Regions from separate parts of the Kitasatospora sp. NPDC023118 genome, predicted to be linked through region 2. Evidence: riboswitches for the same ligand, from Rfam matches in the RefSeq annotation. Region 2 holds a riboswitch; each other region holds the start of a gene.
The links. A riboswitch is a leader RNA that binds a small molecule or an ion and turns the genes downstream of it on or off. The one in region 2 is predicted to bind S-adenosylmethionine.
Positions count from the first base shown of each region.

Region 1: it holds a riboswitch for S-adenosylmethionine, as region 2 does, so the genes downstream of both, ACZ3UD_RS26425 (IclR family transcriptional regulator) here and ACZ3UD_RS00370 (aminotransferase class V-fold PLP-dependent enzyme) in region 2, are expected to answer to the same signal.
Region 3: it holds a riboswitch for S-adenosylmethionine, as region 2 does, so the genes downstream of both, thrC (threonine synthase) here and ACZ3UD_RS00370 (aminotransferase class V-fold PLP-dependent enzyme) in region 2, are expected to answer to the same signal.

Region 1 is NZ_JBVHHW010000022.1:86,432-91,323, reverse strand. It holds gene ACZ3UD_RS26440 (hypothetical protein) at 1-10, shown strand, start outside; gene ACZ3UD_RS26435 (hypothetical protein) at 15-626, opposite strand; gene ACZ3UD_RS26430 (metal-dependent hydrolase family protein) at 989-2,269, opposite strand; SAM riboswitch class I at 2,396-2,538, shown strand; gene ACZ3UD_RS26425 (IclR family transcriptional regulator) at 2,737-3,450, shown strand; gene ACZ3UD_RS26420 (alpha/beta fold hydrolase) at 3,707-4,789, shown strand; gene ACZ3UD_RS26415 (NAD(P)/FAD-dependent oxidoreductase) at 4,833-4,892, opposite strand, start outside.
Region 2 is NZ_JBVHHW010000001.1:85,678-90,569, reverse strand. It holds gene ACZ3UD_RS00385 (hypothetical protein) at 1-44, opposite strand, end outside; gene ACZ3UD_RS00380 (rhomboid family intramembrane serine protease) at 246-1,028, shown strand; gene ACZ3UD_RS00375 (Lrp/AsnC ligand binding domain-containing protein) at 1,070-1,351, shown strand; gene ACZ3UD_RS00370 (aminotransferase class V-fold PLP-dependent enzyme) at 1,355-2,734, opposite strand; SAM riboswitch class IV at 2,786-2,903, opposite strand; gene trpD (anthranilate phosphoribosyltransferase) at 3,136-4,212, opposite strand; gene ACZ3UD_RS00360 (response regulator) at 4,331-4,756, opposite strand.
Region 3 is NZ_JBVHHW010000005.1:4,257-9,148, forward strand. It holds gene otsB (trehalose-phosphatase) at 1-30, shown strand, start outside; gene ACZ3UD_RS08065 (alpha,alpha-trehalose-phosphate synthase (UDP-forming)) at 17-1,483, opposite strand; gene ACZ3UD_RS08070 (glucosyl-3-phosphoglycerate synthase) at 1,522-2,526, opposite strand; SAM riboswitch class I at 2,671-2,803, shown strand; gene thrC (threonine synthase) at 2,821-4,128, shown strand; gene ACZ3UD_RS08080 (MoaD/ThiS family protein) at 4,156-4,434, shown strand.

The DNA of each region.
Region 1 (4,892 bases), on a different contig from region 2:
ACCGCCGTAACGCCTCAGACCGTGGCGTGCGCGAACAGCCCCGCGTGGCGGGCGATCGCTCCCGCGTGGTCGGCGCACCACCGGTAGCAGCAGGACAGCAGCACCAGGTCGGCGATGTCGTCCGGGTCCGTGTGGTACTCGTGCAGCAGCAGTTCGTACAGCAGCCGCTGCCGCTGGCCGATCTCGTGCAGCTCGGTGAGCACGTCCGCCACCGCCTCGGGCGCCCCGGACTCCAGCACCTCGGCCGCCCGCGCGACCAGGTCCAGCGCCGCGTCGGCGATCCCGCGCAGCGGGGCCAGCAGCCGCTCGTCGAACGGCTCCCGCTCCTGGCGCGCCCAGGCCGCCTCCAGCAGCCGCTGCACCAGCTGCCCGAGAGCCTCCACCTCGCACCCGACATGGACGCCCACGACAGTCCCGGCCCGGCCGCCGAGTGTTCCGGCGGCGTCCTCCTCGATCCGGGACCGCAGGTCGGCGAGGGCCTTCTCCGCGGCCGGGATGCCGTCGCCGTCGCCGGCCGGACCGGTCAGTACGACCGTCGCGCCGCCGAGCGCGGTGTGCGCCAGCCGTACCAGGCAGGCCAGCTCGCCGATCAGCACGCGGTAGCCGCGGTCTGCGCCGTCAGTCATCGCGGTCACTTCCGTCCTCCGGCCCCTCGACCAGTGTCTCCCCGCCGACGCGGGCCGTCACGGCGCTCGAAGCGGCGCTGTCCCACTGCGCGGGCGACCGCCGGAAGCGGAGACCGCAGTGACAGGTGGGGCGACTGACAAGAGTCCTCAGAGCTCCTACGAGCCGCCGCGCACCCCCGCCGGGTCGACCGGCGGGGGCGAGTCCCAGCCCCGGTACGACGCGCTCACCGGGAGCGCGGGGCGGCGTGGCGCACCGCCGGTAGCCATCTCTTCTCATCGGTAGCGCGTAGCGACCGTGGCGGGCCGCGGCCGCCCCGTGACGGCGGGCGTGAGCGGCCGCCCGGTGTCGCCCGGGACCGGGGTCAGCCGAGCTCGTTCTTGTACACGACACCGCCCTTGACGATGAGCCGCAGGTTGCGTTCGGGCTCGGCGAGGACGGACAGGTCCGTGGTCGGGTCGCCGTCGACGACCAGGAGGTCGGCCCACGCGCCCGGCGCGATGACCCCGAGCGGCGCGGCGCGGTAGGGGTCGCGGCGGCCGGACAGGCGGAACAGCTCCGCGTTACCGGAGGTGGCCATCTTCAGGGCGCCGACCGGGCTGAGGTACCGGCCGAGCCGGACCAGCATCTCGGACTGCCGGTGGGCCTTCGCGGGGTCGAGCACCAGGTCGGTGCCGAACGCCAGCCGCACGCCGTGTTCGAGTGCCCAGCCGAAGGTGCGGGCGACGCCCTCACACACCTCGCGGTTCTTGCGGTCGCCGTCCGCGGAGGCGTAGTGGTGGTCGTCGACCTCGAACGGCTGGGTGCTCAGCCACACGTTCCGCTCCGCGAGGTAGCGGATGGTGTCCTCGTCGGTGAGGTGCCCGTGCTCGATGCAGCGCACCCCGGCCTCCACCGCGCGGCGCACTCCCTCCGAGGTGTAGACGTGCACGGTCACGTAGGTGCCCCAGTCGGAGGCCGCGGCGACCGCCGCCTCCAGTTCAGCCGTGGTGAACTGCAGCACGTCCAGCGGATCGAACTCCGAGGCGACCCCGCCGCCGGCCATCACCTTGATCTGGGTGGCGCCCTTCCTCAGCTGCTCGCGCACCGCCGCGAGCACCCGCTCCGGCCCGTCGGCCATCCGGGTGAACCCGATCTGCTCGGTGCGGGCCTGCGGCCCTCCCAGGACGGTCGGGACTTCGTGGACCGACCCGAAGTCGCCGTGGCCGGAGGTCTGGGAGACGGCCGCCTGGCTCGGGTAGATCCGCGGGCCCGGAAACAGTCCGCGGTCCAGGACCCGCCGCAGTGGCTCGGTGTCACCGGCCATGTCCCGCACGGTGGTGAAGCCCCGCATCAGCATGTCGCGGGCGGCGGCCAGGGCCTGGTAGTAGACGGTGCCGGTCGGTGCGAGCCGCAGGTCCGCCATGGTGCCGCCGATCGCGAACAGGTGGACGTGGGCATCGGTGAGCCCCGGCATGAGCGTGCCGCCTCCGCCGTCGAGCACCGTCGCCCCGTGGGTGTCGCGCGGGGACGGGTGGCCCGGTACCACCTCCGCGATCCTGTCCCGCTCGATACGGACGTGTCCCGGCACCGCCTCCTCGCCGATCCCGTCGAACACGCGCACGTTCGTCACCAGCAGCCCGGCACCCGGGTCGTCGACACCCATGCCGCCATCCTCGACCGGTCACGGGACCGGCACCAGACGGCACACCCGATCGGCGGCGGGCGGGTAGGGCGGGCGAGGCACGGGAGGTTTGGCGGGTCGGCGGGGGAATCTTGTATGGTTCCTGGCGAATCATCCAGAGGGGTGGAGGGACCGGCCCTACGAAGCCCCGGCAACTCCCCGGTCGACTCGGCGTTCGAAGTACGCGCCGTGCCGTCCGGGATCAGTGCCAACTCCGGCCTGTCGCCAACGTGGCGCGGGAAAGATGAGGAGACACGGTGCTCTCTGTGCTGTCCTTCGCCCGGGCGCTTCCCGCCCCGGCCCTTTCGCGTACCCGTCTCGTGCCCGGCGCAGGCAATCGGCCGACTTCTCCGGCCCGTCCTCGCTGACCGCCCCCCGCTCCCCGCGGGGAGCTCCCGTGAGCCGAACCCACCCGCCGCTCACGGGATCTGAGACTGGAGTACCCATCCATGGAGAACACGAGCGGCGTCGGCGTGCTCGACAAGATCACCTCGATCCTCGGCACCCTGGAGGCCGGGCCGACCACCCTGGCCGGACTGGTCGCCGCCACCGGCATGGCGCGGCCCACCGCGCACCGGCTCGCCGTCGCGCTGGAACACCACCGGCTGGTCGGCAGGGACATGCAGGGCCGGTTCGTCCTCGGCCCGCGGCTCACCGAGCTCTCGGCGGCGGCCGGTGAGGACCGGCTGCTGGCCGCCGCCGGTTCGGTGCTGACCCACCTGCGCGACGTCACCGGCGAGAGCGCCCAGCTCTACCGCCGCCAGGGCGAGGTCCGCATCTGCGTGGCCGCCGCCGAGCGGCTCTCCGGCCTGCGTGACACCGTCCCCGTCGGCGTCACCCTCCCGATGAAGGCGGGCTCCGGCGCGCAGATCCTGCTCGCCTGGGAGGAGCCCGAGCGGCTCCACCGCGGCCTCCAGGGCGCCCGCTTCACCGCCACCGCCCTCAGCGGGGTCCGGCGCCGCGGTTGGGCGCAGTCGATCGGCGAACGCGAGCCCGGGGTCGCCTCCGTCTCCGCGCCCGTCCGAGGCCCGTCCAACCGGGTGGTGGCCGCCGTCTCCGTCTCCGGCCCGGTCGAACGCCTCACCCGCCACCCCGGCCCGCACTACTTCCAGGCCGTCGTCGAGGCGGCCAACCGCCTCAGCGAAGCCCTGCGCCACTCCTGACCGGCTCGTCGCCCCCGGCGCCCGCCGCCCCGCTCAGGCCGCTCACGGGGACGTCCCGGGTCCTCAAAGTCCTTGGAAGGAAGCGGAATTCGCCAGGGCCGGACCCGGGGGGGCGACCGTCCCGCCGGGCGTCGATGACCCAGGGTCCCTGGGCGTACGCGGTGCGTTCTTGAGTGGTTGTGGGGTGAGGGCCCGGGCAGACGGGAAGAAGACGGAAAGGGGTCGGCTGTCGGATGCTGCTGTCGCGGAGGACACGATGCGCCGGGACGGACGGGTGGCGAACTCCCTGCTCGCGCTCCTGAGCCGGGACTGGACGGGAGTGCCGGTCGCGCTGGTGACGGCGGGTGTGGGTGGTGGCCTCGTCGCGCTCGGCACGACCTGGGCGGTGGCGCTCGGTGCTGCGGCCGTGGCTGTCGGTGTGGCGCTGCTGGTCGGGGCCGTGCGGCACCTGGTGCTGGTGGCCCGGGAGGCGGGGGCGCGGCCGGCGCCGGGGTTATTGGTCGAGGTGGGCGGCCATCGGATGCACGTCCTGGGCGAGGGGGAGCCGACGGGCGGGCCGACGGTCGTGTGGATGCCGGGGGGACATGCTCCCGGCGAGGAGTTCGGAGAGCTGCACACGATGCTGGCGGCCCGGACCCGCTCGGTGCTGGTCGACCGGTTCGGCACGGGCTGGAGCGATGTCGGACCCTTCCCCCGGACGACGGCCGTTGAGGCGGAGGAACTGCTGACGGCGCTGGAGGCGGCGGGGGAGCGGGCCCCGTTCGTGTTCGTCGGCCACTCCTTCGGCGGGCTGCTGGTCGCGAACGCGGCCCGGCGGCGGCCGGATCTGACGGCCGGGCTGGTGCTGCTGGACCCGACGCCGCTGGAGGTCATCGCCTTCGCGCCGGCCAACGGGCTGGTCGCGGGGATGCGTCGGCGGTTCCTGCTGACCGCGGTGCGGCATCTCTTCGGTGCACACCGTGACCGGGGCGGCCGGACCGGGCAGGACTGCGCCGCCGCGTCGATCTTCAGGGAGCTCTCGCCGCCCGGTCTGGCCGGGGCGGGCTGGGAGACCGTGGTGTACGACGGGGATCTCGCGGACCTGCCGCTGGTCCTGGTGACACCGCGGGATCTCATCGGCGGTGAGGCGGTGCTGGCCGGCGCCCGGGACGCGGTCGAGGCCGAGCGGATCACCCGCTTCTACCTCCGCAGCCGGGTCCGGTACCTGGCGGCGTCGTCGGAGTCCCGGTTGGTGTACACGCCGGAGGGGACCGGTCACGACTTCCCGCACGAGGCGCCCGAGTTCGTGGTCGGCGTGGTCGGGGACCTGGTGCGGGAGCTGCGGGTGACCAGCCCATGACCGTCCGCCGATGAGCGGAGGACACCCCACGGCCGTCCGTTGATCAGCCCATGACCGTCCGCGCGGAGCCGGCCCGGACGGGGCGTCGGCGCGAGAACGAGCC
Region 2 (4,892 bases):
GTGCAGCGCCAGCGCGTCTCGGCGGTCAGAGCGGGGACGGTCATCGGGGATCCTCTCGGCTGGTCCCTGGGTGGGCTAGGCGCTTCCCCCGGAGCCCCGGCGTCGGCGGCGGGAGGCGGGAATGCCCGCCCCAAGCCTATTGCCTGGGGCAACCACCACGACCACCGGTTGCCGGAACATGAGGGCTAGCCCACCTGCCGTAAACCGCCGTGTCACCTGCGCCGTCCGGAGGGATGCTTGGCCGCATGGCGCTCGCGGCCCCCGACCACACCGACGCGCGGGACGGCCGCCCGGCGGTGCCCGCCCCGGCGGTCACCTACGCCCTGATCGCGGTCAACACCCTGGTCTTCCTGCTCGGCCCCGCCGCCGGGCTCAACCCGCTGTACGGCCGGGACCAGGCCCGGGTCTGCGCCGAACAGAGGTACGAGCAGCGCTGGGGCGCCGTCCCGGCCGAACTGCTGACCGGACACCCGCTGACCGCCGAACAGCTCGCCGAGGCGCCCGACCCCGTCCCCGGCTGCCCGGCCGCCCCCACCCCGGGCAAGCACCCGGCGGTGTCCGCCCTCACCGGCCTCTTCCTGCACGCCGGCTGGCTGCACCTGCTGGGCAACCTGCTCTTCCTCTACGTCTTCGGTCCCACCGTCGAACGACGGCTCGGCCGGCCCAGGTTCCTCCTCTTCTACCTGGCGGCCGGCAGCCTGGCCGCGTACGGCTTCGCGCTCGCCGAGGCGCACTCGGCGGATTCCACCCGGGTCCTGATCGGCGCCTCCGGCGCGATCTCCGGGGTGCTCGGCGCCTATCTGCGCTTCCACCCGCGTGCTCGGGTGACCACCCTGGTCCCGCTGCTCCTCTTCCTTCCGCTGCGCTTCCCGGCCTGGCTGGTGCTCGGCCTCTGGTTCGCCCTGCAGTGGTGGTCGGTGCACTCGGCCGGGCCCGGGGTGGCCTACCTGGTCCACGTGATCGGCTTCTCGGCCGGCTTCCTCTACGCGTGCACGGCGGTCGGCCACCCCCCGAGACGCCCCCGCTGAGGCCCGATACGCTGGCGGCACCCCACAAAGGAGCCCGAACAGTGATCACCGCCATCGTCCTGATCAAGACCAGTGTCGACCGCATCCCGGAGATCGCCGAGGCCATCGCTGCCATCGAGGGCGTCAGCGAGGTGTACTCGGTGACCGGCGGCTACGACCTGGTGGCGATGGTCCGGGTGCGCCGCCACGACGACCTGGCCGAGGTCATCCCGGGCCGGCTCAACAAGGTCCCGGGCGTGGCCCACACCGAGACCCAGATCGCCTTCCGCACCTACTCCCAGCACGACCTGGAAGCGGCCTTCGCCCTCGGCCTGGACGAGTAGGGCTCAGCCCTCGCGACGCCCCCTGTCGATCTGCACGGTCGCCACACAACGGCCGCCCTCGTTGCGGTAGTTCCAGGCCGCGCCGTCCGTGACCAGCTCGCGGACGGCGGTCAGGAAGCGCTCGACGTGCTCGTCCGGGGTCCCGGCGCCGAAGCTCACCCGGATCGCGTTCAGGCTTCGCTCGCCCGGCAGCGAGGGCTCGGGCGCCCCGCACTCGGACGCGGGGACGTCCTCGTCGCCGAGCAGGGTGCGCACCAGCGGGTGCGCGCAGAACAGCCCGTCGCGCACCCCGATGCCGTACTCGGCGGACAGCGCGGCCGAGAAGTGCGAACTGTTCCAGCCCTGGACGACGAAGGACAGCACGCCCACCCGGGCCGAGCCCGCCCCGAACAGGTTCAGCACCTTGACCTGCGGGATCTCCGCCAGCCCCGCCGTCAGCCGCTCGACCAGCTGCCGCTCCCGGGCCTCCAGCGCGTCGAAGCCGGCCTCGGTCAGCGCCCGGCAGGCCGAGGCGATCGCGTAGGCGCCGATGACGTTCGGCGAGCCGGCCTCGTGCCGGGCCGGGCCGCTGTGCCACTGGACGGCCACCGAGCCGTCCACCTCCCGCGCCACCGTCCGGGTCGCCCCGCCACCGGCCAGGTACGGCTGGGCCGCGTCCAGCCAGTCGGAGCGCCCGGCCAGCACCCCGGCGCCGAACGGCGCGTACAGCTTGTGGCCGGAGAAGGCGATCCAGTCGACGTCCAGCTCGCGCACCGAGACCCGGTGGTGCGGGGCCAGCTGGGCGGCGTCCAGCACCACCCGGGCGCCGTGCCGGTGCGCCGTCCCGGTCAGCTCGGCGACCGGCCACAGCTCGCCGGTCACATTGGAGGCACCGGTGACGCACAGCAGCTTCGGCCCCTCGGGCGCCGCGGCCAGTGCGGCGTCCAGTGCGGCCACCGCCTCGGCCCGCGAGCGCGGCGCCCGCAGGTAGCTGACCTCCAGCCCGGCGTGCGCCCAGGGCAGCAGCGAGGCGTGGTGCTCGGTCTCGAAGGCGAACACCCGGGTGCCGTCCGGCACGGCGGCGGCCAGCAGGTTGAGCGAGTCGGTGGTGGCGCGGGTGAAGACCACCTGGTCGCCCTCGCGCAGGTCGAGGAACTCGGCGACGGTCCGGCGGCTCTGCTCGAACAGGTCGGTGGAGAGCTGGGAGAGGTACCCGGCGCCGCGGTGCACGCTGCCGTAGTACGGCGCGTAGGCGGCGACGTCGTCCCACACCCGCTGGAGCACCGGCGCGCTGGCCGCGTAGTCGAGCGCCGCGTAGCCGACCTTCTCCCCGCTGGCCAGCGGGACCTGGACATCGTGGCCCAGGACGGCGAGCGGCGCGCAGATTTCGGTGGAGAGGGACATGAGGATGCACTCCTTCAGGGATGAGGGACCCCGGGAGTGCTGGTCGTCGGGCGTCCGCGCTTGTCGCACGGACGGCTTGCCGAGCGACCCGGTCCTCACCCAGGGCACCCCGCCACGGACGGAGGGTTGCCGGACAGCAAGCTGGGGCTTGACGCTGTCACTCATGACCTGGCCAAGACTCTAGGTCGGGTCCGCCGAGTGGTCAAACAGTCATCCACCATCCGGACAGTGTTCTCGCCCGCTCGCCTCCGGGGCGCTCGAACCCGGCGCCGACGCTCGTCACTGCGGCGCTCGTACCTCGCTCGTCGCTCCTCAACTTTCGGCGCCGGCGCGCCCCTTCGGCTCGGGGCGTGTGCGCAGGGCCCGCACCGGCGAACCGGTACGGGCCCTCGACTTCCGCCTCAGCTACGGCTGGTGGCATCCGCCCAGCGCCGCAGCAGGTCCCGCGCGGCGCCCGAGTCGATCGCCTCCGCCGCCCGCGCCATGCCCGCGGCGAGCTGCTCCGTCAGCGGCGCGTCGCCCAGGTCGAGCGCCACCAGCGCCGCCGCGGTGTTCAGCAGCACGGCGTCCCGGACCGGCCCGTGCTCTCCGGCCAGCAGCCTGCGCGCGACCTCGGCGTTGTGGGCGGCGTCCGCCCCGCGCAGCGCCTCGATGCCGACCAGCTCGATGCCGACGTCCCGCGGGTCGAAGGAGGTCTCGGTGACCACCCCGTCGCGCACCAGCCACACCTGCGAGGTGGTGGTGATGGTCAGTTCGTCCAGCCCGTCGTCGCCGCGGAACACCAGCGCGCTCGCCCCGCGCCGGGCGAGCACCCCGGCGATCAGCCCGGAGAGCCGGGTGTCGAAGCAGCCGATCGCGTGCGAGGTGACCTTGGCCGGGTTGGTCAGCGGGCCGAGGATGTTGAAGGCGGTCGGCACCCCGAGGTCGCGCCGCGCGGTGGCGGCGTGCCGCATCGAGGGGTGGAACTTCGCCGCGAAGCAGAAGGTGAGCCCGACCTCCTCGGCCACCTCGGCCACCCGGCGGGCCGACAGGTCCAGCGCCACGCCGAGCTTCTCCAGCACGTCCGAGGAGCCGCTGGTGGACGAGGCCGACCGGTTGCCGTGCTTGACCACCTTGGCCCCGGCGGCCGCCGCGACGATCGCCGACATCGTGGAGATGTTGACGGTCTTCGCCCGGTCCCCGCCGGTGCCGACGATGTCCACCGCCGGGCCGGGGATGTCCAGCGGCTCGGCGTGCTCGTACATCGCGTCGACCAGGCCGGCGATCTCGTCGACCGACTCGCCCTTGGCCCGCAGCGCCACCATGAACCCGGCCACCTGGACGGGGGACGCCTCGCCGCTCATGATCCGGTCCATCGCCCACGCGGTGGACGAGCGGTCGAGGTCCTCCCCCTTCAACAGTGCCGCCAGGAGGTCCGGCCAGGTGCGGACCACCTGCGCGGGGTCACTACCGCCGTTCGCAGGGTTCACGTTCACCATGGCTGACTCCAGCTGTCGTGGGTTCCCCTGTACCGGGGACGTCCGTACGGATGGAGCCAGCCTATCGAGCGGTGGGGTTCCTACGGCGGTGTCTTCTCTAGTACTGAGACAACCCCGCTCAACGCGTGGCCGGGGCCCGCTTGGCCAGTCGCGCCCGCAGCAGGGTGGCGACCGCCCCGGCCAGCGCGACCGGGTCCACCGGGCGGGAGATCGCGGCATCGGCCCTGCTCCAGGCGGCCAGCCAGGAGTCCTGCGGCCGGCCGATCAGCACCAGCACCGGCGGGCAGCCGTAGATCTCGTCCTTGAGCTGGCGCCCGAGACCGAGCCCGCCGGCCGGCACCGCCTCGCCGTCCAGGACGCAGAGGTCGATGCCGCCCTTCTCGAGCGCCTTGAGCACCGCGGGGGTGGTCGCGCACTCCAGGTAGGACAGCTCCGGAAGATCCTCGGCGGGTCGACGGCCGAGCGCCGTCAGCACCTGCTCGCGGGTGTTGCGGTCGTCGCTGTAGACGAGGACGGTGAGCGTCTCGTCGGTCGTGTACGCCATGGACCCTGCTCCCTCAAGTGTGATCCGGACCACGTTCACCTGATCCGGATGCTACTCCCGTTTCCCCCCGTCCCGGGTCCCCCTCGCGCACGTTCCCGCTCAAGCCGCCACGCCCACAGCTCACCCGCCCGGAGGA
Region 3 (4,892 bases), on a different contig from region 2:
GCTTTGGGGGAGGCGGTCAGAGGGCGTTGAGCTGGTCGAGGAACCACTGCTGCGGGGGGAGCGCGGTGGCTGCGGCGGCGAGGCGCTTGGTGCGGTCGGCGCGCTCCTCCGGGCTCATGGTGAGGCCGGTGTGGAGGGCCTCGGCGGTGGCGATGACGTCGTAGGGGTTGACGGTGAGGGCGTCGTCCTTGAGTTCGGTGTGGGCGCCGGCCTCGCGGGAGAGGACGAGGGCGCAGCCGTTGTCGGAGACGACCGGAACTTCCTTGGCGACCAGGTTCATGCCGTCCCGGATGGGGTTGACGAGGGCGACGTCGGCCAGGCGGTAGGCGGCGAGGGAGCGCGGGAAGTCGTCGTTGACGTGCAGGATCAGGGGTTGCCAGGTGGGGGTGGCGAATTCGGTGTTGATGGCGTCGGCGAGGTGTCGCACCGACGCCGTGTAGTCGCGGTATTCGGCCAGGTCGGTGCGGGAGGGGTAGGCGAAGGCGATGTGCACCACCCGGTCGTGCCACTCGGGATGGGTGCGGAGCAGGTGCCGGTAGGCCTGGAGGCCGCGGACGATGTTCTTGCTCAGCTCGGTGCGGTCGACCCGGACGATGGTGCGGCGGTCGCCGACGGTGGTGCGGAGGGCGGCGAGGCGCTCGTCCACGTCGGGACGGTGGGCGCGTTCGCGGAGGAAGTCGGCGTCGGCGCCCAGGGCGTGCACGCCCAGCCGGGTGGTGCGGCCTGCGTGGGTGACGGTGAGCGTGTCGTGGTCGACCGTCGCGCCGAGCAGGTCCTCGCAACAGGCGGCGAAGGCGCGGGCCCAGCGTTCGGTGAGGAAGCCGGCCCGGTCGGCACCGAGGATGCCGGTGAGGACGGCGCGGGCGGCGTCGTCGGGGAGTATCCGGTAGTACTCGGGCGGGGCCCAGGGGGTGTGGGAGAAGTGGCCGATCCGCAGGTCGGGGCGGGCCGCGCGGAGCAGGGCCGGGGCCAGGGAGAGGTGGTAGTCCTGGACGAGGACCGCGGCGTTCGGGGCGGCTTCGGCGGCCAGGGCCTCGGCGAAGGCCGTGTTGTAGGCCTGGTAGGCGGCCCATTCGGTGCGAAAGCCCGCGTCGAAGGAGGGCGCGGTGGGCGTCGCGTAGAGCAGGTGGTGGATGAACCAGAGGGTGGAGTTGGCGACGCCGTTGTAGGCGTGGGCGAAGGTCTCCGGGTCGATGTCCAGCATCCGTACGGCCTGGCCGCCGACGTCGTGGCCGGCCTGGTCGAGGCGGCCGTCGGGGGCTTCTCTCGCGGCTCGGCGGTCGGCGTCGCTGAGGGCGGCGCACACCCAGACGGCGTTCGGGTCGTCGATCGCGGAGAGGCCGGAGACGAGGCCTCCGCCGCCGCGGCGCAGGGTCAGCGTGCCGTCGTCGGCGGTGCTGAACGACACCGGTCCCCGGTTGGAGGCCACCAGGACGGGGGCGGTGCCGGTCGCGCTCGAACGTTCGGTCGTGAGATCGCCCATGGTTGGCATCTTGCCGGGGGCTTGGGTCGGCAAACGTTTCAGTGCCGGGTCGCGTATTCGGGCACGGTGTGCATCGGGGGGCGTTCCAGGGCGGTCACCGGGTGGCTGTGGGCGGTGAAGGCGCGGGTTTCCGGGTCGCGGGTGAACTGGGTGAGGTGGGGGTGGACCAGGTCGGCGGAGGCCTTGAGGCGGTGGGTGCGGTCGAGGCGTTCCAGGGCGGTGCGGTAGATGGTGGCGGCCATCCGGCCGAGGGCCTGGCCGTCCTGGTGGCGGTGGTGTCGGACGCCGACGTCGACCTGGGCCAGGGCGTCCAGGCCGACCAGCTCCAACGCGTCGACCAGGAGGCCGAGTTCGACGCCGTAGCCGGTGGGGAAGGGCAGCCGTTCGAGCAGTGAGCGGCGAGCCGCGTACTCGCCGCCGAGGGGCTGGACGAAACCGGCGAGTTCCGGCCAGTGGAGGTTGAGCAGGGGGCGGGCGACGAGTTCGGTGACCCGGCCACCGCCGGCGGGGACGATCGCGCCGGACTCTGTTTCGAGGGGGCGGTCGTACATGGCCTTGACCAGGTGGATGTCGGGTTCGGTGAGCAGGGGGCCGAGGATGCCGGAGACGAAGGCGGGGTCGAACTCGCGCAGGTCGGCGTCGACGAAGCAGACGATGTCGCCGTGGGTGACCAGCAGCGAGCGCCAGAGCACTTCGCCCTTGCCGGGGACGGCGGGCAGCCGGGGCAGGATGGCGTCCCGTTGTTCCACCCGGGCGCCGGCCTCGGCGGCGACGGTGGCGGTGGCGTCGGTGGAGCCGGAGTCGAGTACGACCAGTTCGTCGACCAGAGGAAGCCGGTCCATCAGTTCGCGCCGGACGGTGCGGACGATGTCGCCGACGGTGGCCTCCTCGTCGAGTGCGGGGAGGACGACGCTGACGGTCTGCCGGGTGCGCCGCTTGGCCTCCAGCAGGGTGTGAACCGGCCGGTCGGCCGCGCTCCACGAGCGGCGGCGCAGCCAGGACTCCGCCTGCGGGAGGAGTGCGGGGGTCGGTTCGGCGGGCACGGTGAATCTCCTCGGCGGGGTCGGGTGGAACAGGCCGTCTCGCGTGGCGGACGGTCCCTTTCAGGGCTGACGCCTTCGGATACAGTCTTCGTACAGCGGTCGGACCCTCGCACGCCGGGGTCGCCGCTGAACCACAACTTCACAAGCTCATCCAGAGGGACTGAGGGAACGGCCCGTTGACGTCCCGGCAACCTTCTCGCTCGGCTGTCCACAGGCCCCGGCGGGACAGGTGCCAATTCCGGCCTGTGGCGCGACCGCGTCACGGGGAAGATGAGGAGAGAGGCCTCCGCCATCATGGCTGTCGACACTGCCGCACCCTCCCCCAGCCTTCGGCCGGGGGGACCCCCACCCGTTGACCTCGGCCCCGCCGCCGCCCTGTCCTGTCGGGAGTGCGGCACCCGCTTCCCGCTCGGCCCCAGCTTCGCCTGCCTGGAGTGCTTCGGGCCGCTGGAGATCGCGTACGAGTTCGGGAGCGAGCGCGCCGAGGAGCTGCGCAAGCGGATCGAGGCCGGTCCGGCGTCCATCTGGCGCTACGCGCCGCTGCTGCCGGTCCCGGCCGACGTGGCGGCCAAGCCGAACCTGAACCCGGGGTGGACCCCGCTGGTGAAGGCGGACAACCTGGGCCGGGAGCTCGGGTTCACCGCTCCGCTGCACGTGAAGGACGACTCCGGGAACCCGACGCACTCCTTCAAGGACCGGGTGGTGGCCTGCGCCATCGAGGCGGCCCGGGCGTTCGGGTACACCACGCTGTCCTGCTCCTCGACCGGCAACCTGGCCGGCGCGGTGGGCGCGGCGGCGGCTCGGGCCGGGTTCAGGTCCTGCGTCTTCATCCCGCACGACCTGGAGCAGGGCAAGGTCGTGATGGCCGGGGTGTACGGCGGCGAGCTGGTGGGCATCGACGGCAACTACGACGACGTGAACCGCTTCTGCTCGGAGCTGATCGGGGACCCGGCCGGCGAGGGCTGGGGTTTCGTGAACGTCAACCTGCGTCCGTACTACGGCGAGGGCTCCAAGACGCTGGCGTACGAGATCTGCGAGCAGCTCGGCTGGCGGCTGCCGGAGCAGGTCGTCATCCCGATCGCCTCGGGCTCGCAGCTGACGAAGATCGACAAGGGGCTGCAGGAGCTGATCAAGCTCGGCCTGGTGGAGGACCGGCCGTACCGGATCTTCGGCGCCCAGGCCGAGGGCTGCTCGCCGGTGTCGGCCGCGTTCAAGGCGGGCCGGGACGTGATCAAGCCGGTCAAGCCGGACACCATCGCCAAGTCGCTGGCGATCGGCAACCCGGCGGACGGCCCGTACGTGCTGGACATCGCCCGCCGGACCGGCGGGGCGGTCGAGGACGTCACGGACGAAGAGGTCGTGGCGGCGATCCGGCTGCTGGCCCGGACCGAGGGGATCTTCGCGGAGACCGCGGGCGGGGTGACCGTCGGCGTGCTGAAGAAGCTGGTCGAGACCGGTCAGCTGGACCCGGCCAAGGAGACCGTCGCGATCAACACCGGCGACGGCCTGAAGACGCTGGACGCCGTCTCCGACGCCGGGATGACCGCCGTCATCCGCCCGACGCTGGAGTCCTTCCGCTCCGCCGGTCTCGCGTCCGTCTGAACCACCCCCACCCCCGCTAGGAGAGCCATGAGCGCCAAAGTCCGCATCCCCACCATCCTGCGCGCCTACACCGGCGGCGCGGCCGAGGTGACCGCCGAGGGGGCCAGCTTGGCCGAGGTCATCGCCGACCTGGAGCAGAACCACGCGGGCATCTCCGCCCGGATCCTGGACGACACCGGAAAGCTGCGCCGCTTCGTCAACGTGTACGTGAACGACGACGACGTGCGGTTCGCCGAGGGCCTGGCGACCGAGATCAAGGACGGCGCGAACGTCTCGATCATTCCGGCGGTGGCCGGCGGCTGCTGAGCCGTCGCATCCCGCTTCCCGGCCGCCCGTACGTACGGAATTCGACTCTCCGTATGTGCGGGCGGTCGCTGGCATTTCGGCGGGAATATTTCCGGGTCAAGTCGGAGTAGAGTGTGGCTCTGCTGGGAACGGGGCTCCCCTTCCGACTCGCGCAGTGCTTGGCCGGAGGTCGTCCGGACGCTGAGACCGGCTCGCGTCCCGGGCCGTGAAACATGTCAGGCAGATGTCAGAATTCCTGCGGGGGTTTGGGTAATTCGTCCGCTATGTCCGGCATGAAATGCCGATTTCATCCCGGTTTGTTCGGCCTTGTCTCTCGACGGGCCCATGGAATTCCTGGCGGCTGGCCCTGTTGCAGAGGGCGTCGATCCGGATACATTCAGCGGCGGTCGGCGTAATCGACCGCCCATCGGAAGCCGTTCGGCTTTCTGTGCGGAGGATTGCGGCGTGCACGGCTGCGC